4 regions of the Candidatus Nitrospira salsa genome follow, and region 1 is predicted to be linked to each of the others. Evidence: riboswitches for the same ligand, from Rfam matches in the RefSeq annotation. Region 1 holds a riboswitch; each other region holds the start of a gene.
What was found. A riboswitch is a leader RNA that binds a small molecule or an ion and turns the genes downstream of it on or off. The one in region 1 is predicted to bind cyclic di-GMP.

Region 1 (7,916 bases):
ATGGGATGGATGAATCTATTCTAGGCATGGATGAGGTTGTAAGCGAATGATGACTCCTACACATGCATTCATGAGATTGTATCAGGCTTTTCCTTTAGGTGCGATCATGCGCAATTAGAATTAGATTTCTTCATTGTGCAAACAGACCCTATGACAGTCCTTACTGTCCCCTGGATAAGCTTTCTTTGCTAGGGATACAGTTCATTTTCTGCAAAATGTTGTGGATAGACGCTAGATGGATTGTAGATATCTGTGTGATAGGGAGTTGGCGAGTGTCAATCGTATCTGAATGAGAAGGACCTTAAGCCAATTTTTCTGTTTATAGCCGTTTCAAACAACTTCCGATGTTTGAGGCGTAGTCTTACGCTGCTAGGCGACCTATAATCAACACTCCAGAGGCGAACTGGTCGCACCATTGGCAACTGCTTCAATCCTAGAAGAGGTTTGCAGCAACCGTCGCCTAGGTTTCCTTTTCTCACTCAACTGGAAATTAATTGGATCCGCTATAGTAAGGGGAACGATGGGCAGCGGCCGATTGGTTGACAATGAGATGGGATATATATCTTCAAATGCCAAGTTGACGTTCAGGTGATGAACTCTGACCCTTCTTGAATCAACGTGTTTGGTTTGGAGGATGGTGGCGTTGGATGAGCGCTTGTACGGTGGCTTCTTCAACGGTGAGGAAAGGATCAAGCAATGCATGTGTTAGTGCATCTAGGGAATTCTGATGACCAAAACCCGATGCTGTGTCTTTCCTGACTAACGTGTGAAGGCGATTTGGTTGCTGCGATAGATATTTAGTTGTAGCGGATGTTGGTTGTGTAGGCATGTCTCATGAGATCAGCAAAAGTCGGACCAGTTTCACTATGTGAAATGTTCGATGTGTTTGATGAATAAAATTACTGATTTCATGAAATATTCTCGTAAACCTTCTTGGCTTGCCTTGTGCTCAGACCTGTCCTGAGGTCATAAAACTGGCAAGGTGAGTCAGTTGTTTAACACCCTGAGGGCAGAGGTCGTTATGGGGCAGATCAAGAGAAATTTTTCCATGGTCTCTAGACAGAAGGTTGACACGATGCAGGGTGGTGGCCATCGGGAGAGCGTCTATTAACAGCACAGCCTTCAAGCTGTTTGATGATTGTATTATTTGGTAGTTCTAGATTTTTGCTCCCATATTTCTCACATACCCTCGTATTCAGTTATGGTTTAGCATGAAAGACTTAAGAGTTTTTACCGTACGACTCAAGTGTAAAAAACCCTAACGAATTTTTGTTATCTTTTTCTCGCATGTTTTACCGCTTATTTGTTGCCTAGTTTCGTTCGGGATGAACTCTTGTAGGTTTCGAAGATTGAGGGTGTCAGTCATCTTTCTGTTTTACACCACTCAATAAAAAACGTGATTCCTTCGGTAGGGTAAAATGTCTATCGATGGTGTTGATCGTACGGCGTTATCGAAAAATCTTGCTGATTCTCTATAAGGAAGAAAGTTGGCTTTAATCTTGCTCGACCAATGAATCAATTATAGTTTTTTCATAACTAATGAGGGGTTCCCTCAACGTACGTAGTTATTCGTGACCGATTAAAGCGGTGGGTGTGCGAGAGGAATTATGATCATGGACCTATCATTTACCCTTACGCCATATGACTTAAATCTTCTTCTCGCAGTTGGGATTGGACTGATTGTTCTTTCTATTCTGTATTTACGTTATCTGGTTATGTTGGAAAAAACGCACAGAGCTTTTTGTGCCATCCAGCCTGATGTTCACATTACAAGGCGTGCCACGATCTACTCGAATGGGGAAGATATCTTAACCGTGTATCTTCAAAATCTTGGAGATTCACAAGCCTCCGATATTCGTGTCACGGTTCATGGAGGGGAAGGGGTTTCCCCGCTACCGGTGATACCGATGATGGAGGCAGAGAGCAGGGAATATGAGGTTTGGATTAAAACGAGGTCAGATTCTCCGTTGCTTCAAGAAAAACGGGACAATATTCGCTTAACGATTTGTTACGGTGATCAATGGGGGAATCGCTACACGCTAGCCTACCCGGTAGTTCAGCGAGATGCCCTGCATCGTTGTGTGGCTCTTCAGCTTGTTGATGGTGCGAAGCCTCGCGTAGAGAAGCCGACGGTGTCATTTTGGCGAATGCGTCGGTGTCTCTATCGTCATTCCCGAAACGTGTCCAAGGCAAAGGTTCGTCTACCCAATGACTCGATTACCCCCAAACATCGCGGGATACGACATCAAGTGCCAATCCATTCTTTTTGGGAAGGCGGAAGAGGGCAAGGTGCTTAAGTAAGCCTATGAACGCCATTCCATATCCATATACGGTGATGATGACGTCTATCTTTTAGGAGTCAGGTTTTGCCGCATTATGGTCTTTCTTGATAGATGATGGAAGGTGATGTTTTCTCAATTCCCATCTGACACGCAACCGCTCAACCTTATCAATCACTTCTTCTTCCCTCTCAAGAGAGTTCTGGGGATGTCGCTGCCAATTGGTTTTTTCAAGATCTTTCAGTAAGTGCTCATAGCCTCGTTTCATGCGTTCGTCCATACCAGGGGTTGACCAGCACTAAATAAAAAGAAAAACCTCATCTTTCTGATCATTCGTCATAAAGGGAATTTTCTTGCCATGTGGCTGTTATTCCTATTCTTCCCATGGCAGTGAAACAGGTGCGGATGATTCCCCCGCTCAAGTTACTTGCATTTTCTTTATCCTAAACATAAGGACTTTCAACGTCGGAGAATACACAGAAATATCTCTTAGGTCTTAAGATTTGGCATTTCAAATCCGACGATACTAATGAATCTAGCCGACTCGTGGCAGGATTGCGGAATACGTGTTGACCAATGTTCATTTTTGATATTCCTGATGTTCAAATGGAGGCCAACTCATGACGGAGAGTATTCAGACGAATCGGCGAATTCTTGTGATTGATGACAACGTGGCCATTCACGAAGATTTTCGCAAGATCTTGTGTCAAGGATTCGATGCGACCTTACTTCACGAGGCACGGGGAGGCTTGTTTGATGATGTTCCTGCACAACAGACGATCGAACCGTTTGAGCTTGATTTTGCTGATCAGGGGCAGGAGGGGTACCGGATGGTTCAACAGGCTGCCCAGCAGGGGAAGCCGTATGCCGTGGCTTTTGTCGACATGCGAATGCCTCCTGGGTGGGATGGCGTGGAAACGATCGAACATCTCTGGGAAGTCGATGCCCATCTCCATGTGGTGATTTGTACCGCATTTTCAGATCACGATTGGGATCAAGTCATGGAACGATTACCGCAGAATGACAGACTTTTGGTGTTACGAAAGCCATTCGACAATATTGAAGTCTGGCAATTAGCGAATTCCCTGACCAAGCGATGGCATCAAGCTCAACATGACAAGGGGCAGTTTGATCTGATGGCGCAACTGGCGGATGAACGTGCCGAGGAATTTCAACGAGAAGCTGAACAAATTCAATTGGCGATGGTCGTGCCTCCTGCGAAACATGATTAACTACGAGTGATCGACCGCTTCCTTGTTCTCATGTTTTTGTCTTCCTTTCAAGTTATGAATATAGGCATTTGTTCATTATGGATGTGGCCGGTTGGCTTCGGAAAGTGCAGCCAAGGGTTTTTGAATAAAGTGGCGTAAGGGGCTGGTTTTTTTGTCTGGGATTTCCAGAAGGTGGCAGGCGATGCACTGGGTCAACAACATTTAGCCATCGTGAACTCATTGGGTCGAGAGTGTCCCTAGGTTACCCATACACAACGGAGGCGATGTCGTATGTCTGAAGCGCCTGTCCTCAATCGACGCATCCTGGTGATTGATGATAATCCTGCCATTATTGACGACTACCGAAAAGTATTAGGCTCTTCGACTTCAGAGTTCCCCATTTATGCTGCACGAGACACATTATTTGAGGAGAGTGTGAGGTCACCCTATCAAGAGACATTTGTTGTTGACAGTGCTGACCGGGGCTCTTCGGGTTTTGATCTGGTCAAGATGGCCGTGGAGCAAGAAAATCCTTATGCTGTGGTCTTTGTGGACATGCGAATGCCTTCAGGATGGGATGGGGTCGAAACCATTGAGCGAATTTGGGAAATAGATCCAGCCATTCAGGCGGTGATTTGTACCGCCTTCTCAGATCATCCATGGGACGAGGTGATTCCTCGCTTAGGACATCGCGATCAACTCCTTATTCTCCGAAAACCGTTCGATCCCATTGAAGTTCGACAATTAGCGAATTCGCTCACCTACAAATGGTATTGGGCGGGATATGCCAGGCTCCGTCTAGGCGAGTTAGAGCATCTCGTGGATCAGCGAATGTCTGAACTCCGTGCGGTCAATGCTCAATTAGAACATGATGTACTTCGCCGACAGTCGATCGAAACGCAACTCGCGCAGTCCATTCGAGACTTGGAACAACGGAATAAAGACCTGAGTGAAGCTCGAGATCATGCGCTAATCGAGGTGCATGAACGCGAACGAGCGGAGCTCGCACTTCGGAATAAAGCTGAAGAATTGGTACGATCCAATCATGAGCTTGACCAGTTTGCCTCTGTGGCCGCCCATGACCTTCAAGAACCTCTTCATACTATCCAAGTTTTTAGCGATTTATTGCGAGTGAAATGTGGAGGTGCGTTAAACGGATCTGGCCTCGAGTTCTTGGGGCGAATTCTCAAGGCTTCTGGTCGAATGCAACGGCTCATTCAAGACTTGCTGGTCTATTCTCGATTGGAACACCATGATCGAAGTGTTGAGTCAGTGGCGCTTGGCGAAGTCGTTGAGGACATTCTTCATGATTTTGCCGTGCGTATTGAAGAAACACATGCGAAGGTCGAAGTGGAGGACCTTCCGGTGATTGAATCCGACAAGACTCAAATGCGTCAGTTATTGCAAAATTTAATCGGGAACGCATTGAAATTTCACAAGCCACATGAAGCACCTGTCGTTCGCGTGTCTGCTCGCATGATGAAAGAGCGTCGTCAACAAGATGGACTGCGGGCACGTATGTTGTGCCAACTTCAAATCGAAGATGAAGGGATTGGTATGGATAGCCAATATACGGATCGTATTTTTGGGATGTTCAAACGTCTACATGGTCGAGATGAATTCGAAGGAACGGGGATTGGCCTAGCCGTCTGTAAGAAAATTGTTGATCGCTGTGGCGGTACCATTACCGTGCAGAGTCAGCTTGGAGAGGGGTCGACTTTTCTTCTCACGCTTCCAATGGGAAATTCTACCGAAACCGCGTGTGGGTCAGAAGCTGGAGTCAGTTCCACAGCTTTAAATCGTCCTGTGAGTGCCGAGTGAATACGAGTACCGTTTCAGTATCAAGGCCAGACTGTAACTGATTAAAATTACTAATAAAATCATTTCTCAAGTAATCCTGTTGGACACCGATAAAAGAGACAACAGGGTGCAAAGGGCAAACTACCTGAGAAGGTAGGACGCAAAGCTAAGGGACCTGAATTGGGAGGATGGTTCTTCCGGGGTTCGCCTGGCCGCCACACTGGTCAATGAAGCGTCATGGTCTGTTTGCGCCCATCTTGTCGATGGGCGTTTGTGTTTATGGAGCACGCTTCTCCCTCCAGTTTCCTATCCTTGCTCAGCGTAGAGGGACCCTACCATCCTGCTTTTGATCTTCGCACACGCGGTCTTGTTTTTGAGTAGATGTCGCATGACTTGCCAAAATGGGTCGCGCAAACCATAGGCAAATCCAATTACTTCCTGATTGATGATCTTTCCATGCCCGAACCGTCTGTTAATTATGACATTTCTGCGTTGAGATGCTGCATGATAAAAAACTCAATAATTTAACTAGATAGATCCTCGTGATTGGAGATGCCTAGCACCAGAAATACTGTGGGCGAGAAGCGCACGATTTCCCAGACGATGAGTTTTCTTTAGATAAAAGGAGGGCGTGATGATGAGTACCTGTATGCAAGCCGTTCCCTTCATTGTGTTAATGGCGGATGATAGTACTGATGACTGTTTGGTCGCGCAGGCGGCTTGGGATGAGTGTCGACTCGGACAAGATTTGCGGTTTGTGCATGATGGTGAAGAGTTAATGAATTATCTGACTCGTCGCGGGGTGTATGGTGATCCCGTGAAATCACCTCGCCCTGGTCTGATTATTTTGGATTTGAATATGCCCAAAAAAGATGGATGTTCGGCCTTAGTCGAGATTAAATCTGATCAAGAGTTGCAGGATATTCCCGTTTTGGTTTTGACAACCTCACGTGTCGCCAAGCATATCGATAGTGCCTATAACTTGGGCGCCCATTCGTTTATCACCAAGCCCAATAGTTTAGACGGGTATTTAGAGTTTATGAAAGGTATAACCAAATATCGAGCAAGCTTACAGGCGATGCATAGTCTACAGCGAGTCAAGCCTCTCCATCTGAATTAAGTACAGAAGAAACGTCAGCTAACGTCGAAGATGTTGAATCAGAGAAGGGTGCCTGGTCGTGGATGTTCTACAAGATACGAAATGCCGAATATTGGTTGTTCATGACCAGCTGAAAATTCATGCGGATTTTCGACAAATTTTTGACGAACTATTGGTAGGAACGTCTACATCTCGTCCATCGTTCGACGTTGAATATGTGAAAACGGGTGAGGCCGGTTTAGCATTCATTCGACAAGCCTTAGAAGCTAAATATCCCTATGCTCTGGTGTTTTTCGATGAAAATGTGGGGACGGGATGGTCAGGGGAAAAAACCATCGAAGAATATTGGCGTGTTGATCGCTTTCTCCATTGCGTTCTTTGCAAGGCCAATGTGAACAGTCAATGTGTTTTAGGGCTCGAGGGTAGTACGCATCGAGAGCAACTCTTGATTCTACGAAAGCCATTTCACGCGATCGACGTCCAACAAATTTTTACTGTCATGATACACAAATGGTCTCTTTCTCAACGTATCAGGTATCAGGTGGGAGGTGTCTCAACTGTGGCTGTTGCGCAACACTTACAGCTACAAGGAACCCATGCACAATTGAGTCAAGATATGGAGCCTCGTGGGAGTGTTGAGGCGCATAATTTTCGAACAGCCCAAGATTTGGACGGAACGAATTTTGAGCTGGCGAGGGCAAAAGATGAGTTGTCTGCTGCCAAAACGCATATGGAAAATATCATCGGATCGATGGCTGATACGTTACTGGTTATCAATGCTGATATGACTATTGAGGCGGTGAATCGTTCGTTGTTGACGTTATTAGGGTACGCAGAAGACGAATTACTTCGGGAATGTCCGAGTAAGATTTTTGGTGAAGAGTTGACTCAAGGCTCCATTATGGAAAGGCTGTATTTTCAGGGCGTGGTAAGTAACGTTGAAACCACGTACCATGCCAAAAATGGCCAAGTTATTCCCATGGCACTTTCCGGCTCACTGATGAAAGATGAAAGCGGGGTCATCCAGGGATTAGTGTGTGTTGCGCAAGATATAACCGAGCGCAAGCGCCTCGAAGCCGAGCGGCGTCAGTTTCAGGATCAACTTGTTGAAACATCTCGTCGTCTTGGTATGGCTGATGTGGCAACTAGCGTGCTTCATAATGTGGGGAATGTGCTGAACAGTATCAATGTCTCTGTTGGGATTATGGGGACGACGTTGCGGCAGTCGCTCGTGGGTGATGTCCGAAAAATCTCCCAAATGCTCAACGCTCACATGGATGACCTCAATGTCTATTTGTCTCGGGATGAGAAAGGCCGACAGATCCCTGGGTATCTCGCGCAGCTAGCTGACCACCTGCTTGATGAGCAGCGAGTGACACTTAAAGAGTTAGAGTCATTAATCGAAAGCTCAGAACATGCCAAGCAATGTGTGGCGATGCAGCAAGGAATGGTCAAAGCGGGTGGGCTGCATGAGCCCGTCGTGTTGGTTGATCTCATGGAGCAAGCCATGACAATCAATAAGGTGCT
Region 2 (7,916 bases), on a different contig from region 1:
CTTTCTCATTGGTATTTTTTTCGGGAAGACTCTTCATTTTCTCTACCGCACTGAGGCCCTCATGGCCTAGATTGACACAAAATAAAAGAGGTCTAGCAGACAATGATTGGAGGATGCATTCATCTAGACAACCTCAAACATGACCTGCGGCTTCACAACTCACAATACGTTTAAGATGATGACGGATGGCTCAGGAAAGTATCCTTTGGAACCGGATGAAAAAGTATTGCCCTCGATGGCTTCAAAATCCGGCTTATGAACAGTTTGAGAAGAGAGTGAAGATCTGAAGAGGAGTAAGAAGGAAGGATGACGCTAAACATCTCAGTAATCCTGACGGTCGATTATCAAGAAATGAGTCAATATCGCATGAAGATCTTCACCCCAGCAAAACAACCATTACCGAGCATGAGGAAAAGCGTCTACACGTCCCAAACAAGAAGGGGCTTTGGTTTCAGGTGAAACAGCCTTCAAAAAAGTCATGCAGAATTTACTGCCTTCTCCTTCAACCGAATCGACCCAAATACTACCACCATGCATCTCCATAACTTTTTTACACAAGGCGAGTCCGATTCCCAAACCATCAGTTTTTGACCCATTATCTAAGCGCTGAAAAACAGCAAAAATTTTTTCAGTGGCATCCCCGGGAATGCCAACGCCATTATCGCTGACAGTAATGTTCCATTTCGTTCCAATATCACTCGCAAAAATTTGAATACGAGGAGGCTTTTCGCTCCGAAACTTTAGCGCGTTCCCAATAAGGTTTTGAAACAATTGCTGAAGAAAGAGTTCATTGCCCATCATAGTAGGCAAACTCGCAACAGTAATATTTGCCTGCGTTTCCTGGATGGACTGTTCGAGTTGAGTCAAGGCTTCCTGTACAACCTGATTCAGGTTAACCGAAACAAATGGTTTCGCCGCACCTCCCAACAGGGAATAATCAAGAAGGGCTTTGATTAACCGTCGCATATGGTAGGCACTTTTAAGAGACCGGGCAATGTAGTCCTGAGAACGATCACTAAGATTGCCATTCAGTTCCTTTTGAAGCAATTCTAAAAATGTAATAATTCTTCTCACCGGCGCTTGTAAGTCATGTGACGCGCGATGAGTAAATTGCTCAAGCTCTTGCTGAGATCGCTCGATTTCAAGGTGCTGCTGTTCTGTCTTGCGAATCAATGCAGCCTTTTCAATGGCTCGCGTTACTGCACCAACAATACCTTCTGCCGTAATTTTTCCTTTAACGAGATAATCCGCTGCGCCACTCTTTAATGCTTCGGAAGCTACCGTTTCATCACCTTGCCCGGTCAGCATTAACACCGGAATGTTTTGGCTTTGTTCGTTTTGGTTCAATAAGGAAATAAACTCTAGTCCGTCAGCATCAGGTATTTGATAATCTATCAAGATACAGTCAGGGTGTTCGGTCTGACAGAGTTCCCAGCCTTCGTCACTGGAGTCAGATTCGATGATCCGGATATTCCGTTGAGGACTCTTACTCAAATGACGACGAAGGACTTCTCGGTCTTCCGACGAATCGTCAATGATCAATACACAGATTTCTGATGTCTTCATGTTGGTCCTTCCATATTCGGCATCACCACGACTTCAAACCAATAGTCTTTTAATCGAGTCATTGCTTTGATAAATCCTTTAAAGTCTAACGGTTTTTGGATATAACTATTTGCACCTAATGCATAACAGGCACGAATATCCCGATCATCTGTGGACGTCGTCAGGATAATGACGGGAATAACTTTTAAATACTCGTCCCGTTTGATTTCCGTCAACACTTCACGTCCATCGGTTCCTGGTAAATTCAGGTCAAGAAAAATTATTCCAGGGACTTGAGTGCCTGAATCCTTCGCATTCATTTTTTTCGTCTGAAGATAGTCCAACGCCTCATCCCCATCCGTACATTGGACCACGGGATTGGCCACTCCAGCCGCGCGCAAAGACCGCACCGTCATTTCATAATCCTCAGGACTATCTTCAACTAAGAGAATGGGTTGTTGTGGCGTCCATCCCATCAGGCACACTCCTTTGTAAGGTAAAGAAAAACGTGCTTCCAACCCCATATGTCGAGTCGACCCAGACTTGTCCACCATGGCGTTCAATCAGTTTCTTCGTGATCGTCAGCCCGGCCCCCGTCCCACCGCCAAACTTCTCACGTCCATGGAGGCGTTTGAAAATACGAAAGATGCTCGAGAGGTGTTTCTCTTTGATTCCAATCCCATTATCGCGAACATAAAAGACCAGAGACGCATCACGCTCGGAATCGATCTCGCTCCTCGTCTTTGGCGTCTCGAAAAATGATTCCGTCTGACTCTTCTTGTCAGAAAACGCAACGTCTGGGGCTCCATCCGTAGTGGAGAAGTAGCCGATCTCAATCCATTTCTCATGCTTATCGTTATATTTCATCGCATTGGTAATTAGATTGCGGAAGATTTCCCCAATTCTGACATGATCACAGTATACAATGGGCAAAGACCTCGGAATGCGGACAGCCACGCCACATTCCTGTAACCGGATATCCAGGGAATCCAGGATCTCATCCAGAATCTTCTGAACATCGGTCGACGTCACCGCAAGTTCAGTACGTCCCACTCGAGAGTAATAGAGAAGTGAATTGATCAGATCCTCCATCCGTTTCGACAAGCGAAGAAGCGTCTCACAGCGCGACTGCCCCTCTGCATTCAATTGATGTCCATAATCCTCAAGGAGAATCGTTGAATAATTATAGATTCCTCGTAAGGGCTCCTTCAGATCATGGGAGGTAATATAAGCAAAGTCATCCAATTCCTGATTCGAGCGATATAAGTCATCCATGTATTGACACAAGGTAGTTTCCTGTTTTTTGCGCGCCGTCACATCTTTAACCGACGCCAGCATCAAAATTTCTGATTCAGACGGAACCGGACACAAGCCGATTTCCACAAGAAATTCCAATCCGTCTTTCCGCCGCGCATAAAGATGACTTTCCTCACCAAACGTTCGTGCCTCAGGTTGAGCAAAAACTCTGGCTCGATAATCTGGATACTGTTCACGAAACCGTTCCGGCACTAAACATTCAACGGTCTGGCCAAGCAGCTCGCCTCGCTCATACCCAAACTGTTCTTCCAATGTCTGATTCGCCATGACGATGGCGCCGTTTTCATTGACTATCAGCAACCCGCTGGGCACAGCTTCAATCACACGATTAAGTTGTTCTTGATGGCGTTTTCGCTCAGTGATGTCTCGAAAGGTCACCACGGCACCAATGAGCTGTCCGCGATCATCACGAATTGGGGTACTGGTATATTCGACAGGAAAACTTGTCCCGTCTTTGCGCCACAAGACTTCATCCTCGACAGTTTGGGTGGCTCCTAATAAATACGCTTTGTACATCGGACAGTCTTCACCTGGATAGCAAGATCCATCAGGTTTGGTGTGGTGAACCTTCATGTGCATCATCGTCCCCAAGAGCTCAGCCGGTTCATACCCTAACGTCTGTGCTGCGGCAGGATTGACGAAGGTCGTCTTTCCGTTAAGATCTAATCCCCAGATACCTTCGCCAGAAGAATTCAAGATCTGTTTATTCAATTCGGAAAGTTTGAGGTGTGCTTGTTCCGCCGCATGACGTTCAATGGCGGTGGTTATGCGATCTGACACAGTCTGGAGACTGCGTAAGGCATACTCCGTTAATGGACGCCGGGAAAACATCCCCATGACACCCAGGACATTCTGACCGCTCATCAATGGATATCCAGCGAACGCCACCAGGCTTTCCTGCTTCACCCACTCTTGATCTGGTACTCGCGGATCTCCGATCACGTCGTTTGTCAGATGGGGCCGCTTCTCAGAGGCGATTTTCCCGATTTTAAATTGACCGACAGGAATTCGCCCATGAGCTCCGTCTTGGTGTGTGTAGAGCCCTGCACTCGCCCGTAGTTCCAGTATTTGCTCGGAAGTATTGAGAATCCAGATACGGGCTAAGGCCGCATCAAGGTTCTGTACCAAGGCTTCAGCGCACCCCTGGAGCATTCCCTCAATATCGTGACTCTGCTGGATCACACGTCCGACCTCCGCATCCAGCGCCACCATTTTGTTTCGCTCACGCAAGGTGAATTCCGCCTGTTGCCGATCGGTAATGTCTTTAAATGTGACAACGGCACCTTGCAACGTACCCATTTGGTCACGAATCGGAGTACTGGTGTATTCGACGGGAAAACTGCTTCCATCCTTGCGCCAGAGAACCTCGTCATCCACCTGATGAACAATCCCATCCTTGAACGCCGCATACATCGGACATGATTCACGAGGATACGGAGATCCATCCGGCTTGGTATGGTGCATCGTGACATGCATGGGGACTCCAAGTAATTCCTCTGACGTGTATCCCAACATAGCCGCTCCAGCCGGATTCACAAAAGTCGTATTCCCATGAGTGTCAAGCCCGAAAATGCCGTCTCCCGCGGACTGTAAGATGAGTGCGTTGAGGGACTCACTTTGTAATAAGGCTTCCATGGTCTGTTTTTGTACAGTCGTATCGATGACGGAAGCCAACACACGAGAACCCTTGGACGTCACGAGAGGGGCCAATCCAATGTCGAGAGGAAACTCTGAGCCATCTTTTCGAAGGCCATAGAGGTCACGGCCGCTCCCCATAGTACGCATAGAAGGTGAGTCGAAATACGCCATTCGATAGTGAGGATGGTGGTGACGAAAGCGCTCGGGAATAAGGACTTCAATCGTTTGACCAAGCAGTTCTTCACGTCTATAACCAAATTGCTGGAAGATGTGCGTGTTCGCCTGAACGATCGTCCCATCCGGGTCAATCACGACCATCCCGTTCGAGGCAATTTCCAAAAGGTATTCAAAATAGTCTTTATACTGGTGTTCCTGTTCAAGGCGCATTCGTAATTCGAGTTGAGTCATGACTTGCCTCGAGACGGCAGACAAGGCCACTCGTTGTTCCTGTGACAATGAGCGAGGGACTTGGTCAATCACACAGAGCGTACCGATCGGCATCCCATCGAGAGTCTGTAAAGGCGAGCCCGCATAAAACCGTACGTTTGGATCCTCGGTGACAAGAGGATTGTCCATAAAGCGCACATCGGTTAACGCATCAGATACTTCAAACACTCCTGCTTCAAGAATGGCATGAGCACAAAAGGCCATGTCTCGAGGGGTCTCAATTGCTGTTATGCCTACTTTCGATTTAAACCATTGGCGGTGTTCATCAATCAGACTGATCAGGGCGATAGGTGTCTGACAAATATACGCAGCGAGCTTCGTCAAGTCATCGAACGATGGTTCTGGCATCGTATCAAGAACCTGATATCGAGCAAGCGCAGCCAGACGCTGATTTTCATTTGAAGGCAATTGAGCTGGGATCACGTGTAGTCCCTCATATTATATTGTTCGGCCTATCGTTACCTCGGCTTAAGAATGTGCCCCATATAGTGATGAGACACATTTGAGCCCGACCTGTCTTTAATGAACTGACTCAACACCTCGACATGAGCACTGACACACTTATTGTTCCAAAACTCCATGACGTCTCTCGCCATTCTTGCCTCTGACATTCTTCGCCTAAAGCTTCGCTCAGGCAAACCGATAACAGAAGATATAGTGAAAAAAGCAAACCATCCGTGAGGATGGGACGCAAAGCCAAGGGACCCAGTGAAACATCGTTCACTCAGAGGTACGCCCGGTTGCCGCTTACCACAACCTCCCCTCCACGCTTGCGTCTCCTCCATCGGAATAAACGTATCCTGTATACCCCTTTCTTTTGTTGTCGGCTCATAGTGTCAATAGCCATGAACAGGCATGAATGTAATGCAAACGTGAACCAACAGATGAGCAGATGGATGAGGATAAATCGATGAGGTCGTCCCAAAATCCTGGAACAGACGTATTGAAAGTATTACTTATTGACGATGATGAAGATGATGCCCTCATCACGCAAACATTACTTGCCGATGTTCCTGGTTCACCCTTCGAGATGGACTGGGAGCAATCCTATGAACGTGGATTGGCGATGATCAAAGAAGATACCCATGATATTAATCTTGTCGACTATCAGCTCGGCCCCCACACAGGCATTGAAATCTTACATGAAATTCATGGTCGAGGACTTCAGGCACCCGTCATTTTACTCACGGGACAGGGAAGTGAATCGATTGTATTGGAAGCTATGCGGTCAGGAGCATCAGACTATATTCCTAAAGGGTCTATGTCCTCCGAGAATATCGAACGAGCTATTCGCCATGCCGTCGAAAAGAGCAAGCTTCAAAAAAATCTTGACGATCATCATCACCAACTTCAACAGGCCAATGCCAACTTATTAAGAAAAAACGAAGAAATTCAACGGTTTTATCATGTGCTCGCTCATGAGCTCAAAACGCCCCTCACCGCGGCCAGTGAATTTGTTGAAATCATGCTCGAAGGCCTCGCGGGACCGCTGACTCCAACCCAACAAGAATATTTAGAAATTGTTGACGGCTGTTGTGATTCGTTACGACAAAATATTAATGATCTGTTTGACATTACGCGACTAGAAACCGGGAAACTCAGTGTCAATCCTCAACCAGACTTACTGGACAATTTGATTCATCAGGTTGCGACGTCTCTCGTTCCCATGGCACAGCATAAAGAGATTCACCTTGAATACTCGCTTGCGCCTGATCTACCGACGGTCGCCATGGATCAACACCGCATTCGTCAAATCTTGAATAATCTTCTAGGGAATGCCTTGAAATACACGCCCAAAGGCGGAAAGGTAAAAGTTGAGGTCACCCATGATGTCGTGGATGAGGAACGGGTGAGAATTGCCGTTTCTGATACAGGGTCTGGTATTGCCAACGACCAGCTTGAGCATATTTTTGATCGTCTTTATCAAATTCGAAATGATGACTCACCATCCGTCGCCGGCTTGGGACTTGGGCTCTATATTTCTCAAGAATTGGTGAAGCTTCATGGCGGAACGCTGTCAGTGCAAAGTTCCCCTGATACGGGAAGTACATTTTTCTTTACTCTTCGTAAATCCCCTCAACCCGAATCGTAGAAGAAGCGAGAAAGAGAGACCATTATGCAAAAAAATATTTTGGTTGTCGAAGACGATGAACGTATCGTGAAAGCCTTGAGCGTTCGATTGAATGCCAAAGGCTATCATGTCCTTGCCGCCTATGATGCGATCATGGCCATTCAAAAAGCCATGGAACAACCTCCAGACCTCATGCTTCTTGATATTACCATGCCCGGAGGGAATGGATTGACTATCGCTGAGCGCATCAAATCCTCAACAAAGACCGCTCACATTCCCATTATTTTTCTGACTGCCAGCAAAGAGCCACATTTACATAAACAAGCACTCGACCTCGGTGCCGTAGCATTTTTCGAAAAACCATTCGATTTCGAAGAACTCCTCGCCACAGTCCGAGCCGCCTTGGAACACCCGAACGTAAATTTGTCCGTCACCGGGTGAACAACGACGCACGTGATATTTTCGAAAAAGACGATCGCAACATGACCACAACCATTGATCAAAAATTTGCAACTGAGACCATTCACCTCCTACTCATCGAAGACGAAGAAGATGATGCCATCATCGCGCATTCGCTCCTCTCGAATATCCGAGGTGTCGACTTTAAGATTGATTGGGTTTCTTCCTATGAAGAGGCGCACGCTTCAATTGTGCAAAGCCATCATCATGTCTGTCTACTCGACTACTGTCTTGGCGCTCGTACCGGACTTGAGTTGTTACATAACGCACTTCAGTATGGCTGTAAAACACCTATTATCATGATGACCGGAACCACTGATCGACACATTGACTTCCAAGCCATACAACTGGGAGCCGCAGACTATCTCATAAAAGGGCAAATTGACGCCCCCCTACTCGAACGAGTGATCCGTCATGCCAGAGAGCGGAAAAAGGCTCA
Region 3 (7,916 bases), on a different contig from region 1:
TATTCGCTCGAGAACTATTACAGTGAATCACTCGAGCGATCACTTCCTTTCCTGTTCCCGTTTCTCCAGAAATACAGACGGTGGCATCAGTACCAGCAACTCGGGCAACCTGTTGAAGTAACGCTTGCATCTCTGAACTTCGAGCTACAACTTTATCCATGCCATATAGCTCATTGACAAGCATTTGCAGGCGATGGATTTCTTGACTCATGCGTTGTTGGGTCAAAGCTTTATCAATACTGGCAAGCAGTTCCTTATCATCAAACGGTTTAGTCAAATAGCCATGAGCCCCTTTTTGCATAGCTTCAACAGCATTCGGAATACATCCGTGTGCCGTGAGAATTAAGATCGGCAGACCGGCATGAAGGTGATGAAGGTCTTCCATTAATCCCAAACCATCTGAATCGGGAAGCCGAAGATCTAAAATAGCAAAATCAAAAGCCTCTTCCTGTGCACGGCTCAACGCATCCCGCCCTGTTCCGCAGGGGGTCACAACAAACCCCATTGATTTCAGCCGCATTTGTAAGAGAGTTAACAGACTTGGGTCATCATCAACAACGAGAATACGTTCATCTGACATAAGTTTTTTCACTCCTAATTGGGAGAAGCGGTTTCTAATCCTGGAGCAGGGGTCAATTCTTCTGATGGTCGAGTTGGTGGGGTTTTCTCCTTGAGTTCTTGATCAATTCGTCGAAGAGCATCGAGTTGACTCATGAGTTCTTCAACTTTCTTTTCACTTGCTTGCAGTTCCTTTTGTAGCGACAACCTGATGGCCGGTTCTTTTTTTAATTCACTAACCTGTTTCGTTAAGGCCGTAATAACCTGATTTAATTCCTCAACCTTTCTATCGCGTTCATCCACATCATGCTGCAATGATTCAAGAGACGTCTGTTCCAGCTTCGCGACCAAGTCATACACAATAAATTCTCGATCAACAATCTCACGCGTCAAACGTCTAGCCAGATCGATGATTGAAATTTTTGCCTCGCGCTTCTGGGTACTCAGCACATCAATGAACCACAACCAAAATCGACTTTCAGCAGCCAAACGGCTCGACGGCTTGGCCGTAATCACTTTTTGAAAATGCGTTGCCGCTAAACCTTTGTTGGAATACAGCAATGCCAAACCTCGAAGAAAGTTTGGTTTTTGACAAGCTAACGGGGTCTTACACTCTTGAAGCTCTCGGTTTTGAGCCTCCACAATGGCTCGAAAAAATGGAATGTCTTCCGAATCAGGCTCAAATATTTTTGACATTGAAACATCCGAGCGCTGCGGCTGAGCCTGTACAGGATCAATGTTCCAAGATAAAAGGGAAACGCTCATTGTCACGCAACAGAACACCATTCCAAGCAGAACAGACAAGAGTTTAGAGGGAAGACATGACCATATCGTCATCTGGTGACTCCACTGGGCTTTTGATTGCCCACCATAACATGAACAGTCGTCCCTTTTCCGACTTCACTCTCAGCCCAGATGGTACCTCCATGAGCTTCCACGACTCTCTTAGCTAAAGCCAGCCCAATACCGCTTCCAACGTACGAGCGGCCTTCTTGAGATCGTCCTTGATAAAAACGTTCGAATATATGTGGTAAATCTTCAGGTGGAACACCTGGGCCTGTATCTGAGACAGAAAGATGAAAACTACCGCCATTCTCTGCGGCCCGTGACTGAATGGTAATAGACGACCCTTCAGGGCTAAACTTAATCGCGTTCGACAACAGATTTTCAGTAACCTGTTCAATGCGGGAACCATCAACATCCTGCATACGAACACGATCATGCGATAATTCTGTCACGAGTTGAATATGTTTACGTTCTGCTAAAAATTTCATTTTCTCGACCGATCGCAACACCAGACGATTCAAGTCTGTTGGGCTAAATTGATAGGCCAACATGTCGGCTTCCATTCGAGACAAATCAAGAAGGTTCCCGATTAACTGATTCAGACGCTGACTACTCTCCAGTAGGATCGTCAATGTCTCACGCTGATCGCGATTGATGGGGCCAGGGATTCCATCAACAAGAAGTTGTGTGCCCTCTCGTATCGAGGTTAACGGCGTGCGAAGTTCATGCGACACATTGGCGAGAAATTCAGATTTCATTTGATCCAATTGCTGTAATTGTTCACTCATCCAGTTGACCGTATGAACAAGTTCTCGTAACTCATGGGGCACGGTCACGGGGACCGTTCGTCCAAACTGCCCCTGCCCAATACGGCGTATTTGTCCTTGAACGCGTCTCAGCGGACGCAGAATACTATAACTGGCTACACCGGCCAAACCAAGTCCCAACAATAATGCCATGATCATGAGCTGCCGGGAAATATCAACCGCTTGAACTGATCGTACATGCGTATCGCGTAAAATCCCCCCGATACTCGACTCCTGTAACGTGATATACGAATTGATCGCCTCAGTCATAGAGTCAACTAACACATCTCGTCGACTCTCATAGGAAGAAATAGAGACCTCCGAGCGATCGTTTTGCTCTACCCCCTCACTTAGAAATAGCGTATGAAGTTCTTCATGGAGTTGCCTGACTCTCGCGAGTAGCTCCAGTGTTTTCTGAGAATCTTCCTGTTTTCGCAAAACCTCAAGCGTTTTTCGAAAGTTTTCGGCTTCTTCAAGAAATTCTTGTAACAACAAGGTATCCCGAAGAACGAGATATTGCTTATCACTTTTTAATTGTGCATATAAACTCACAATCAAACGTTTTGCTGTTTCAACAGCAGGGAAATGGTGAATAACAAGCTCTGCACTTAAATCCGTCAAGACACGAAGTTGATTGAGGACATACAGATTCACGCCGACCACCAAAGCGATAATGGTCAAATAACCCAATGCCGATCGCCAAAAAATAGAAAGACGCGAAAACATAAGACGACTATTGTCCGACAGTAAATAATTTCGTCACAACTGCCACAACGCGATCCTTCTTACCGATCCATCTTTCCTCACCCATACCATCAGCTCAAATTCATAATCCAGATTCTTTAACTTTTGCCTTTCCTAAAGGCAGAGTCAAACAATATTCAGACATATATTCCAACACAACCCAGAGGGACTCTCAAAGGCATTCTTAACAGAAACATGAATCAACAAATGCCAGTCTGAGAATAATACATCTTCTCTATCCCCCCAACCCACAAAAACATTCGCCCCATTAGAAAACACACCTCTCACAGACTAGTCAATTCTCATAGTCCAAACCGTGTATTTTAGCGTAAATATTAAAGTCGATATTAGAAAAACACGATTTCAAGATATCGTGAGATTCGCTTTTGTCATATTCTCGAAACTACGTATAACACATGAACATCATGACCTGCAGAAAATTAAAATTCTCTCATGCAATGATGACAACACCACTGTTGCGGTTTTTTATAACTTCCTAATTTCAAGAAATAAATACGGGAAACGTAAAATCGGCATATGAATTGCTTGGGAGAATGCCTGGGATTCAAAAGGTTCCGCAAAATGGATTAGCAATACCCGCCACAAGGGTCGTGGAATTATCTCATACGGTGCATGCCATCGTATGAATTGAGCATCAACATTAACTTCTAATTTTTTATTCTCAGTTTTGATTTTCACAAAACATCTTAATTGGAATCAGTCACGGAGAACTATGACAAGTCATACTGCCTCAGTGTGTAAAACCAATTTCCTCACAGTCTTTACATTGTTTTTGGTTGCTGTACTTTCTTCCCTTCCTCTTCATGGTCAAGCAGCCTCCCTCACACTAACGTGGGAACCTAATAACGAAAATGATCTTGCAGGATATAGAATTTACAAACGAATACCGCCCTCGACCAATTATGGAGCCCCAGCATTTTCTGGTTTTCCATCGAACCCTGTTGCCCCTTCTCAAACAATAGGAGGACTAACAGACGAAACACGTTATTCATTCATTGCCACAGCTATCGACGTCGCAGGAAACGAAAGTGCGCCTTCGAACGAAGTTTCAGGAACCACGACTGGCTCAACCACACCACCACCGCCTCCACCGCCAGCCCCAGGACCTCCCCCGCCTCCCCCACCACCAGGCGGCTCTGTCGTCTCCATTAACTTTCAACCAGCTTCTGCCAGCACACCGACGGGCTTTCTCAAAGATGATGGTGCGCCCTTCAACGCGTCCCGTGGCTATGGCTGGTCGACCCGCGTCAACACCCGTGAACGTAATCAATCGAGTAATCAGTCACTGGATACACTCATTCACTTTGACCAAGGTACCAACGTGACCTGGCAATATACGCTGCCCAATGGCCAGTACCACATCTCACTTGCCAGCGGCGATCCCACCTATCATCAGGGCCCACATCATGTTCAAGTCGAAGGCATCACCGTCATTAACAATGTTTCCACGCAGGCCAATAAATTTGTCACCGTCACCAACCGGCTCGTCACCGTCTCTGACGGCCAACTGACGATTCGCCTCACCCGCTCAGGCGGCAGTAGCAAAACACTCCTCAATTTTGTCCGTATTGCGTCGACGGGGTCGAATCCGCCACCGCCAGCCCCAGGACCTCCCCCGCCTCCCCCACCGTCAGGCGGCTCAGTCGTTTCCATTAACTTTCAACCGGCTTCTGCCAGCACACCGGCGGGCTTCCTTAAAGATGACGGGGCCCCCTTCAACGCCTCCCGCGGCTATGGCTGGTCGACCCGCGTCAACACCCGTGAACGGAATCGATCGAGCAATCAGTCACTGGATACACTCATTCACTTTGACCAAGGCACCAACGTGACCTGGCAATATACGCTGCCCAATGGCCAGTACCACATCTCACTTGCCAGCGGTGATCCAACCTATCATCAGGGGCCACATCATGTTCAAGTCGAAGGCATCACCGTCATTAATAATGTCTCCACGCAAGCTAATAAATTTGCCACCGTCACCAATCGTCTCGTCACCGTCTCTGACGGCCAACTGACGATTCGCCTCACCCGCTCAGGCGGCAGTAGCAAAACACTCCTCAATTTTGTCCGTATTGCACCTCAATAACAATTGAATAGCCCCGATTGACCACACACCTTCCAGAGAGACTGAACACTAACTCTTAGCAAGACTGAAGAGTCGATGAGAAGTCCTGAGAAGATGAAGCAATGGAGCAACTAAAGTGTTCTGTAAGATGGCCGATATATTTATTCATATGGAACACAATGTTCATCTAGTTGTGAACACGAAAAAATAAGGACAGGAATACACATGATAATCTAAACTTCACAACGTCTACCGTCATAACTATGAAGGCTCCTTCCCGATAAGGGCAAACCTACCGCGAGGTAGGGACGCAAAACCACGGGTCAGATGAACTCGCATCTGATAGCCGGGACACCGAAGGAAGGGCAGATTTTCAGTCAGCACCCCGCGGAAATGGGGCCTTCTTCGATTTTTCTACTTAAGGAGGGGCCTCATATGTTCACTTGGAGCCGAAATATACCAGCTATCGTTCTTGCCTTTGGGTTACTACTGTCAATTTCCCCAACTGTTTCTGCCGCTGAAAAAGATGTTGATTTAGAGTGGGCCCCAAACCAGGAAGAGGATCTCGCCGGCTATAATGTGTATCACGGCACAGCATCTGGCGTGTATGGGTTTCCGGACAATGTAGACAATAAAACGTCTCACCGTAAGGAAGACCTTGACTCGACAAAAAAACATTACTTTGCCGTCACCGCATATGATGAAGCGGGAAATGAAAGTTCTCCTTCTGCGGAAGTGAGTACACAGGCGGAAAACGTATTACACAATCTCTCTGTCTCGATCTCAGGTAATGGGACTGTTTCAAGTGCTCCCGCCGGTATTGGCTGCACAAGCTCCTGCAATTCATCATTCACTGAAGGACAGTCCGTTACCCTCTCTGCCACGCCAAAGTCAAATTGGAAGTTTTCCAGTTGGGGAGGAGCATGCTCCGGATCAGGTTCCTGTGTCGTCACCATGAACGCCGCGAAGTCTGTAACAATAAAATTTGTAGAATCGACAAAACCCCAACACAACCTCTCCGTTTCAATCACAGGGAATGGAACCGTTTCAAGTGCTCCCGCCGGTATTGGCTGCACAAGTTCTTGCAATTCATCTTTCACTGAAGGACAATCCGTTACTCTCGCAGCCACACCAAAATCCGGGTCAACATTTTCTAAATGGAATGGAGCCTGCACAGGATCTGGTTCATGTGTCGTCACCATGAGTACCGCGAAATCCGTAACCGCCACATTCGTAGCTACGTCAAACCCTCCTACTAACCCACCAACTGGTGGCACAGTCGTCTCCATCAACTTTCAACCGTCATCGTCTTCTACTCCGTCTGGATTCATCAAGGATGATGGGTCGCAATACTCGAGCAGCCGTGGGTATGGCTGGTCAACTCGCGTCAATACCCGTGACCGCAAGGCCCACAAAGATCAGTCGCGGGATACGTTTATCCACTTTGACAAAGGCACTTCGGCCACATGGTCCTACGATCTACCGAACGGGAAGTACTTTATCTCTCTCGCCAGTGGTGACCCCAGCTATGCACAAGGTCCGCACCATGTCGTGGTTGAAGGACAAACCGTTATCAATAATGTCTCGACACAAGTCAATCAGTTCAAAACGGTCACCAATTCCCCAGTGACCGTTTCCGATGGTCAATTGAACATTCGGCTTACTCGCAGTGGAGGCAGTCAAAAAACCATTCTGAATTATGTCCGTATTGCCCCGGCAGATCCGAATACTGTACCGGTACCTCCACCGAGCGTACCACCTATTGGGGGCTCAGTCGTCTCCATCAACTTCCAACCGTCATCGTCTTCTACTCCGTCTGGATTCATCAAGGATGATGGGTCGCAATACTCCAGCAGCCGTGGGTATGGCTGGTCGACTCGCGTCAATACCCGTGACCGCAAGGCCCACAAAGATCAATCACGAGATACCTTTATCCACTTTGACAAAGGCACTTCGGCGACATGGTCCTACAACCTACCGAACGGGAAGTACGTTATCTCTCTCGCCAGTGGTGATCCCAGCTATGCACAAGGTCCACACCATGTCGTGGTTGAAGGACAAACCGCTATCAATAATGTCACGACACAAGTCAATCAGTTTAAAACGGTCACCAATTTCCCAGTAACCATTTCCGATGGTCAATTGAACATTCGGCTTACTCGCAGTGGAGGCAGTCAAAAGACCATTCTGAATTATGTCCGTATTGCCCCAGAAGATTCGAACCCTGGAGTGCCCCCTACAGGCGGAACGCCTTCGGGAGGCGAAGCCGTCTCCATCAACTTCCAACCATCATCGGCCTCAACTCCTAAAGGATTCATCAAGGATGATGGGTCGCAGTATTCCAGCAGCCGCGGCTACGGCTGGTCCACTCGCGTCAATACCCGCGAACGAAACTTCCATCGCAATCAGTCTCGAGATACCCTTATTCACTTCGACAAAGGCAGTACCGCCACCTGGCAATATAACCTTGCCAATGGCAACTATCTCGTCTCTCTCGCCAGTGGTGATCCGAGTTATGCTCAGGGGCCACATCACATTACGGTAGAGGGGAAGCCAGTCATCCAAAATGTACGAACACGAGTCAATGAATTTCTCACCATTACCGATTTCCCTGTAACCGTCAGCGATGGAAAATTGACCGTCAACTTGCAACGACAAGGACAACATGTCATCTTAAACTATATCACGATCACTCCTGCCCCCTAGGCCTAGCCTAGGGAACGCTGGACCAGACATCGTTTACTTTTTGTAGCATTAGGCTTTATTTGAACTCGGCTTTAAAGGAAGACTATGAAAACGATAAAAGTAAAACGACAAACAATTGCGCTTCTGCTGACAACATTGATTTGCTTTGCCTCAGAACCAAGCACGGCGAGCGAGCTTGGGGATGTGGCGAATGCTATGCCGGCAGGTACATGGGCTGAGCTGAAAACAAA
Region 4 (7,916 bases), on a different contig from region 1:
ACTTAGGCGGATATTTTGTCTGTCAGTAGGTTCAAGTCCCATCTTGTTTCGACTTTACCTTGGTTCATTGAACGTCTACGATACGTCTGGTGTGTGCTTATAAGAGTGCCTCCCCCTCCTGATTGCCGGAATGACAGAGTCTATGCCACTTAATTCCTTTCATCCCATTATTGCTGAGTGGTTTCGGTCGGAGGTTGGTGAGCCGACTGATGTTCAGGTGGCGAGTTGGCCGGTGATTGCCTCCGGGCAGCATACGTTGATTGCGGCACCGACGGGATCGGGGAAAACGCTGGCGGCATTTTTGACATGTATTGATGTCTTATTGAAGCAGGCGCTGGCCTGTGAATTAACCGATCAGACGAAGATTGTTTACGTGTCACCGCTCAAGGCCTTGAGTCATGATGTTCAGAAAAATCTTCAAGAACCGTTAGCGCAGATTACGCAATTCGCATTGTCGGCTGGGTATCTTGTTCCGCCGCTACGAGTTGAAGTGCGAACCGGAGACACACCGGCGTCGGCTCGTCAACGTATGCTGACACATCCTCCTCATATACTGATTACTACACCCGAAACCTTGTACTTGATGCTGACGGCTCGCAAAAGCCGAGAGATTCTTCGGAACGTGAAGACCGTGATTGTGGATGAGATCCACGCGGTCGCGCCGAATAAACGCGGGACGCATTTAACCTTGTCGCTTGAGCGTCTGGCAGCGATTTGTCCAAAGCCTCCTGTGAGAATCGGTCTGTCTGCGACGCAACGGCCGCTGGAATTGATTGCAGACTTTCTTGTGGGCGGCGGAGTCACAGGGAATGGGGCAGGTCGGGGAGGTTCAACCCTTCCATCATGTCAGATTGTTGATGTGGGGCAGAAGCGAAAACTTGATCTTGAGATTGAAGTCCCGCGAGACGAATTAGGCCCCATTGCGACGAACGCCATGTGGGCAGAGATCTATGATCGAATTGCCGAACTCGCACGCGAGCATCGTACGACATTGGTCTTCGTCAACACGCGGCGGTTAGCTGAACGCGTCGCCCATCATCTCGCTGAACGTGTAGGGGAAGAGAAGGTGATGGCGCATCATGGCAGCTTGTCTCGAAAGATTCGGCTTGCTGCAGAAGATCGGTTGAAAACTGGCCAGCTTCAAATCATGGTGGCGACGGCTTCGCTGGAATTAGGAATTGATATCGGTCATGTGGATCTGGTGTGTCAAATCGGATCGCCTCGTGCGATTGCGACCTGCATGCAACGGATCGGGCGGGCAGGGCACTGGGTGGGCGCGACGCCGAAGGGCCGCTTGTTCTGCACAACGCGTGATGATCTTGTCGAATGCGCGGCTGCGGTCCATGCCATTCGTCGCGGTAATTTAGATCCGGTGACCATTCCTTTAGAGCCTGTTGATATTCTCGCGCAACAGATTGTGGCAGAAGTGGCGTCCCAGGAATGGTCGGTGGAGGGTCTGTATCAACTCTGTACGAGGGCCTTTCCTTATCGAAATCTTACGAGAGCGACATTTGATGCGGTGTTGCATATGGTGGCAGAAGGCTATGTGCCGGGACGTCGACGTCAGCAAGCCTATGTCTTTCATGATCGAGTGCAACGACAGATCCGACCGCGGCGAGGCGCGAGGCTCGCCGCGATTACCTCGGGCGGAGCCATTCCTGACACCGCAACCTATGCGGTCATCGCTGAACCGGAAGGCAAAGTTGTCGGGTCGGTCGATGAAGACTTTGCCGTTGAAAGCTTAGCCGGAGACATTATTCTGCTTGGTACGTCGTCGTGGCGTATTCGTGGAATTGAGACGGGAAAAGTGCGAGTTGAAGATGCACATGGGGCACCTCCCAATATTCCCTTTTGGCGAGGTGAGGCTCCTTCCCGTACAGCCGAGCTCTCCAATGAAGTGGCACAGCTTCGAGAGCAGGTGAGTCGTTTACTTGAAGGGCCTGTTCACGACTCCCTTGTCAATGTTCAAGCCTGGCTGAAGGCAGAATGCGGTGTTGATGAAGCTGGAGCTGCGCAGATCCTTGCCTATGTCCAGTCTGGAATCCAAGTTCTCAGAGCAGTGCCGACGCAACAGCTGATTATCGCTGAACGGTTTTTTGATGAAGCGGGTGGTATGCAGTTGGTGATTCATTCGCCCTTTGGAGGGCGATTAAACCGGGCTTGGGGGTTAGCGCTTCGCAAGCGGTTTTGTGTGAATTTTGATTTTGAATTACAAGCCGCGGCAACGGATGAAGGGTTAGTCTTATCGCTTGGAGAGAAGCACAGTTTTCCACTCGATGCCATTTTTTCCTTTCTCCATTCCAAAACCGTGCGCGATGTGCTGATTCAAGCGCTCTTGGCTTCACCGCTGTTTGTCACGCGTTGGCGTTGGAATATTTCACGGTCTTTGGCGTTGCTGCGTTTTCAAAAAGGCAAAAAAGTTCCCCTTCACCTTCAGCGAATGCGTGCAGAAGATTTGCTTGGTGCCGCATTCCCGATGGCGACGGCTTGTCAGGATAATCATGTAGGCGATGTGCCCATTCCTGATCACCCATTAGTCCAAGAGACGGTTCGTGATTGTCTGACGGAAGCCATGGATATCGACGGGTTGATTCAACTTCTTCAGCGACTGGAGTCCGGTGAGGTGAAATGTTTGGCTGTTGAGTCGCCAGCGCCATCGCCTTTTGCTCATGAAATTCTGAATGCGAATCCCTACGCGTTTCTGGATGATGCGCCGCTAGAAGAACGTCGAGCGCGAGCCGTCAATCTTCGCCAAGTGCTTCCCGGCGATATGGGGGGAGAGCTCGGTGCGCTAGATCCTGCAGCCATTTCTGCCGTGATTGAAGAGGCGTGGCCGAAAGTTCGTGATGCTGACGAACTTCATGAAGTACTTCATCTTTTGGTTTGGGTCCCTGAGGAACTCGGTAAGCCATGGCAAGACTTTCTTCCTGAGCTTCTTAAGTCAAAGCGCGCCATCGTCATAGAAGTGCGTCAGGCAGATAATGGAAAAGTCGATACGGTTCGTGGGTGGGTAACGACGGAGCAATTCCCAATCATTCAAAAGCTGTATTCATCTGTTGAGGTTGTGGCTCCGGAGCAATTGGAATTCCTCCCTGTTGTTGAGGCCCCGGCAATAGAAGCGGAAACTGTCTTGCCACTTGTCGTGCAGGGTTGGATGGAAAGTTGTGGTCCTGTCACTGTTGATGAACTTTCGAGTGCCTTGTATTTACCAGGGCAAGCGATAAGCCAGGCTTTACTGCATTTAGAAGGGCAGGGGCAAGTCTTGCGCGGGCAATACCGTCCCGCTTCAACTCCCTCTCCATTTTTTCATGCACCCTCTCCCTATAAGGAAGATGGCTGGGGTGAGAATGGCGGAAGCAATTTTGAAGAAAGCCCACTGGACAAATGGGGGAAATCTGAAGTTAAAGTAAAACTTGAAGAATGGTGTGATCGACGATTACTTGCCAGAATTCATCGACGAACAGTCAGTTCATTACGTCGGGAGACCGAACCTGTTGCCGCAGCAGACTTCATGCGTTTTCTTTTTCGTTGGCAACATCGTGCGCCGGGTTCGCAATTACATGGTGAGGCCGGGTTGCGGGAGGTCATCACGCAATTAGCCGGTTTTGAGACCGCCGCATCGGCGTGGGAATCTTCACTCCTGAAAGAACGTGTCTCTAATTATAGGCCCGAACTCTTGGATATGCTCTGTCTGCGAGGGACGGTCGCTTGGGGAAGGCTCACTCCTCCGTATAAGGAACCACGCGTTTCCTCGGGAAAGGTGGAGAAATGCAAAGAAGCGTTTTTTCAGATTGAAGAGTTACCGCCATCCTCCCGTCGTCGGATTAATCCGACGAGCCTGGCTCCGATCAGTTTCTTTTTGCGGGAAAATTCCCCGTGGCATATGATGCTGAGCCGACAAAAAGAAAAGGATATGACGATGGGGATTCGCCAGGTATTGAGTGGCGTTGCACAGGATGTCCTTCAATCTCTCGAAGGCAGAGGTGCGAGCTTTTTCGCTGACTTGACGGGGAGCACGGGGCATCTTGCTTCTGAGGTAGAGCAGGCGCTCTGGGAATTAGTTGCGGCGGGACTTGTTACTGCTGATGGGTTTGATAATCTCCGTGCTTTGATCAACCCCAAGCGTCGGAATGCAGCGGGCAGGGAACGTGCGCGTCGTCCTCGTCATAGTGCCGGCCGATGGGATTTATTGCAAAAGCCCTACCATGGAGACAGTGACGAGCCATTCACGACCTCACAGCTTCATGAGAAATGGGCCAGGCAGTTACTGGCTCGATATGGAATTGTGTTTCGTGATCTCTTGAAGCGCGAGTTGCTTTCGGTGACGTGGCGTGAGCTGTTGACGCAGTACCGTCGAATGGAGTGGCGCGGAGAGATTCGCGGAGGACGCTTCGTGAATGGTTTTACCGGAGAGCAGTATGCCTTGCCGGAAGCGGTTGAATCACTTCGTGCTGTTCGACGCGACACTCAATCGGATACGCAAGACATGCGAATCTCCGCTGCCGATCCGCTGAATCTTGTGGGTATCATTCTGCCAGGAGAGCGTGTCGCCGCCAATTCCTCAAAGATCATTCTTTTCCGTCAGGGTGTACCTGTTTCTGAACCTTCATTAGTCGTGGCCTTGGCCTAATATCTTCTCAACGAACCTCCTTCATCCGGATCATACGGAATATATGGTTCTAGCCAGACAGCTTTACCATTCTGAATACATGAACTTTCTTGTGTCTGAACCTTTGCATGACCGTGCGGAAATTTTTGAGCTTGGCGTCAAACGACTCGGTTGATGAGTTGGTACGACGCGTGAGGAAGTAATTCTAGATCGTCGGGTCATGTCTTCGGATGGACACGGTCGCCGGTAGGAAGGTGCCCATCGTCGTTTTCTCGTCCTTGTGGTCCCACGCTCGAAGTTTCTCTCCGGTTTTAGGAGGGCTGGTGCTGGGCTCATCAGCTGTTTTGTGGCATTTATAATGATTCAGTCTGTTCTTCCAGCTTCTCATGGCGTCGCTTCTGCAGTTCGTGTACGCAACCCAGTCAAGCAGGCCTTAGGGGGAAAATCATTTCGAACAATTCTTTCTTCCCAATCGTGTGGACATTATATTGCTCAAGGGCATTAACGAAAATTTCTTTTTCGATATAGAGTGAATTTTGCGATGTTGCTCGTCGTCTGGAATGATTTTATCGCATTACCATCATTATATATTTTTGTTTTAGAACCCCTTTTCTTTTCCTTGTCCAGTATTTGGGCTTTCTGCCGAAAAGATCTGTAGGATTGTTTTAACTATATCTATCTATGAGGAAAGAACTCAAATAAGCTCTTTTATTCTGTAATAAGGCCCCTTCTTGATAAAGGCAAACCCATCGTGAGGTGGGGACGCAAAACCACGGATCAAGAGAAACTCTTGATGGCTGGGTTACCTAAGGAAGGGAAAAGCGGGAGGAATGGGGCCATTTTCGCGACAGGAGGAGGCCCATGCCAAACGTTTATTCAAGTCCTTTTATTCACAAGACTCTGGTCGTACTCGGTCTGGCGTGCTGTCTCTTTCTTAACCCAACAGCTGTTCAATCTGCCAACATCATTCAGTCTACCGCCACAGATTCTGTAAAGGTCCAATGGACCGCTAATTCCGAATCTGATTTAGCTGGATACATAGTTTATCAGGGGACCACGTCCGGTTCGTATAGCATTTACTTTGACGTTGGGAATACTACGGTTTATGAACCACAAAGTCTTGAGGCTGGTCTCACGTATTATTTTGCAGTAACCGCCTATGATGCTGATGGCAATGAAAGCTCCCCCTCCACTGAAGTAAGTGTGCAAGTTCTAGCGCCAACAATTCCTACCCTTTCCTTCCCAGAGCTCACGAGTCCCGCTCCCGGTGCGACGTTAAGGAGTGCGAGAGAGACCTTTTCCTGGACGGCGAATACTGTCAGCGTCACCGAGTGGTGGTTATATGTTGGGACGAGTAAGGGAGCGCTGGATATCTATGATAGTGGGTATTTAGGAATGACGAGTAGCAGCACCGTCAAGGAGTTACCCACGGACGGCTCCACGCTGTATGTGCGGCTCTGGTACAAGGAGGGCGGTCGTTGGAAATTTATCGATACCACCTACACCGCTCACACGGGCACTATCCTCCCAGAGCTCACGAGTCCCGCTCCCGGTGCGACGTTAAGGAGTGCGAGAGAGACCTTTTCCTGGACGGCGAATACTGTCAGCGTCACCGAGTGGTGGTTATATGTTGGGACGAGTAAGGGAGCGCTGGATATCTATGATAGTGGGTATTTAGGAATGACGAGTAGCAGCACCGTCAAGGAGTTACCCACGGACGGCTCCACGCTGTATGTGCGGCTCTGGTACAAGGAGGGCGGTCGTTGGAAATTTATCGATACCACCTACACCGCTCACACGGGCACTATCCTCCCAGAGCTCACGAGTCCCGCTCCCGGTGCGACGTTAAGGAGTGCGAGAGAGACCTTTTCCTGGACGGCGAATACTGTCAGCGTCACCGAGTGGTGGTTATATGTTGGGACGAGTAAGGGAGCGCTGGATATCTATGATAGTGGGTATTTAGGAATGACGAGTAGCAGCACCGTCAAGGAGTTACCCACGGACGGCTCCACGCTGTATGTGCGGCTCTGGTACAAGGAAGGCGGGAGTTGGAAATTTATCGATACCACCTATACCGCTCAAGCAGGTTCCGCCCTCCCTTCATAATCCCGTCTGCTCCCTTGGGCATTATTAGGGGTAGGGGGTTGGCTAATTGACAAGATGAGTGCTAAAGCCCCAGCTGTCGCAGTTATCGCTTTGATAATCAGTTACCCCTAAAGTTGTGGCTAGTGTCGAAAGCGGATAGCTGCTTGCTCTGTCTGCTGTTTTTCCAATTACTCTGGGTGAGATCAACAATTGTGATACCCCTCGCCATGGTGCTTCATCGTTCTCGAACGATAAATCCTATATGATCCCTTCATCCTCTAGCAGTTAATTAGGGAACATCGCGTTACGGATTCTGCTTTTTCGCAGGTCGATACAGTCTGTATCTGATCGGATACGGTTCTCGGCTTTGCGTCTCTCGGGATTCATATCCCCGCTCATTGTAACTTCTTAAGCTATACCAAAGACTTAGATCTCAATATCTCGCAACGCACATCGTTATGGTTAAGCGGTATAAGTTTTGCGACATTCATGATCGGAGTCAAATATATAAAGATTAGATTTATCATATTTTTCTAACAGGGAGGGTTTGCCATGAATAAAACGCTACTCACAGGTTGGTGTTTTGCCACCTTGATAGCAGGTGTACCGTTAGTCTCCTGTGCGGCAGGGCCTGTTCCCAATGGCGAAATGAAAAAATTAGATGCGCCAATTACCCATACTCAAATTGAAAGTCAATCGGCCTCATTATCGGAGATTATCGATCAGGGGAAGCGTGTATTCTCCACGCCGTTTAATAAACACGATGGATTAGGAGATGGTCCATTCGATGAGATGGAAGATAAGAATCCATTTGGTAGCCGTCCCACGCTACAGGCCAACTCCGATGAGGGGAATGGGCATTTTTTGCGAATGAATGGGCTTGATTCGCAGACATGCTTAGAATGTCATTCGGTGTTGAGTAATGATGCGGTGCCAGCCACGTTTGAGGTCGGCGGGGTAGGCGGAGCGGCTGCCAATGCGTTTCCGGCCGTGACCAAATTTGATGTAGCTAATAGTGACAAGAAAGAGTATGCCTCATTTAATGGGCGTGTTATTAATCCTCCTTTTGTGTTTGGTTCGGGTGGTGTGGAATTGTTGGCCAAAGAAATGACGAAAGATTTACAAGATATTGCACAGCAAGCCTTGCTGCCGGAGAATGTAGGGAAAATATATGAGCTGGTGACGAATGATGTACATTTTGGATCAGTTTTTTCTCGAAATC

Region 2: linked by a shared signal. The riboswitch ahead of ACWQXP_RS08160 (ATP-binding protein) and the one ahead of ACWQXP_RS18270 (response regulator) in region 1 are both predicted to bind cyclic di-GMP.
Region 3: linked by a shared signal. The riboswitch ahead of ACWQXP_RS22210 (InlB B-repeat-containing protein) and the one ahead of ACWQXP_RS18270 (response regulator) in region 1 are both predicted to bind cyclic di-GMP.
Region 4: linked by a shared signal. The riboswitch ahead of ACWQXP_RS07735 (fibronectin type III domain-containing protein) and the one ahead of ACWQXP_RS18270 (response regulator) in region 1 are both predicted to bind cyclic di-GMP.

What each region holds. Positions count from the first base shown of each region.
Region 1 covers NZ_CBCUCO010000004.1:920,691-928,606, forward strand. Annotated here, with positions in the region: gene ACWQXP_RS18250 (hypothetical protein) at 1,614-2,297, shown strand; gene ACWQXP_RS18255 (hypothetical protein) at 2,353-2,547, opposite strand; gene ACWQXP_RS18260 (response regulator) at 2,900-3,511, shown strand; gene ACWQXP_RS18265 (ATP-binding protein) at 3,782-5,311, shown strand; cyclic di-GMP riboswitch class I at 5,416-5,510, shown strand; gene ACWQXP_RS18270 (response regulator) at 5,925-6,410, shown strand; gene ACWQXP_RS18275 (ATP-binding protein) at 6,469-7,916, shown strand, end outside.
Region 2 covers NZ_CBCUCO010000002.1:1,375,583-1,383,498, forward strand. Annotated here, with positions in the region: gene ACWQXP_RS08145 (ATP-binding protein) at 397-1,566, opposite strand; gene ACWQXP_RS08150 (response regulator) at 1,563-2,021, opposite strand; gene ACWQXP_RS08155 (PAS domain S-box protein) at 1,984-5,370, opposite strand; cyclic di-GMP riboswitch class I at 5,603-5,695, shown strand; gene ACWQXP_RS08160 (ATP-binding protein) at 5,858-7,039, shown strand; gene ACWQXP_RS08165 (response regulator transcription factor) at 7,064-7,459, shown strand; gene ACWQXP_RS08170 (ATP-binding protein) at 7,501-7,916, shown strand, end outside.
Region 3 covers NZ_CBCUCO010000005.1:359,951-367,866, forward strand. Annotated here, with positions in the region: gene ACWQXP_RS22190 (sigma-54-dependent transcriptional regulator) at 1-580, opposite strand, end outside; gene ACWQXP_RS22195 (hypothetical protein) at 595-1,254, opposite strand; gene ACWQXP_RS22200 (sensor histidine kinase) at 1,392-2,876, opposite strand; gene ACWQXP_RS22205 (hypothetical protein) at 3,628-5,001, shown strand; cyclic di-GMP riboswitch class I at 5,256-5,339, shown strand; partial or broken gene ACWQXP_RS22210 (InlB B-repeat-containing protein) at 5,416-6,159, shown strand; gene ACWQXP_RS22215 (hypothetical protein) at 6,181-7,686, shown strand; gene ACWQXP_RS22220 (hypothetical protein) at 7,771-7,916, shown strand, end outside.
Region 4 covers NZ_CBCUCO010000002.1:1,270,255-1,278,170, reverse strand. Annotated here, with positions in the region: gene ACWQXP_RS07745 (DEAD/DEAH box helicase) at 143-4,630, shown strand; gene ACWQXP_RS07740 (hypothetical protein) at 4,815-4,997, opposite strand; cyclic di-GMP riboswitch class I at 5,339-5,419, shown strand; gene ACWQXP_RS07735 (fibronectin type III domain-containing protein) at 5,471-6,715, shown strand; gene ACWQXP_RS07730 (di-heme oxidoredictase family protein) at 7,247-7,916, shown strand, end outside.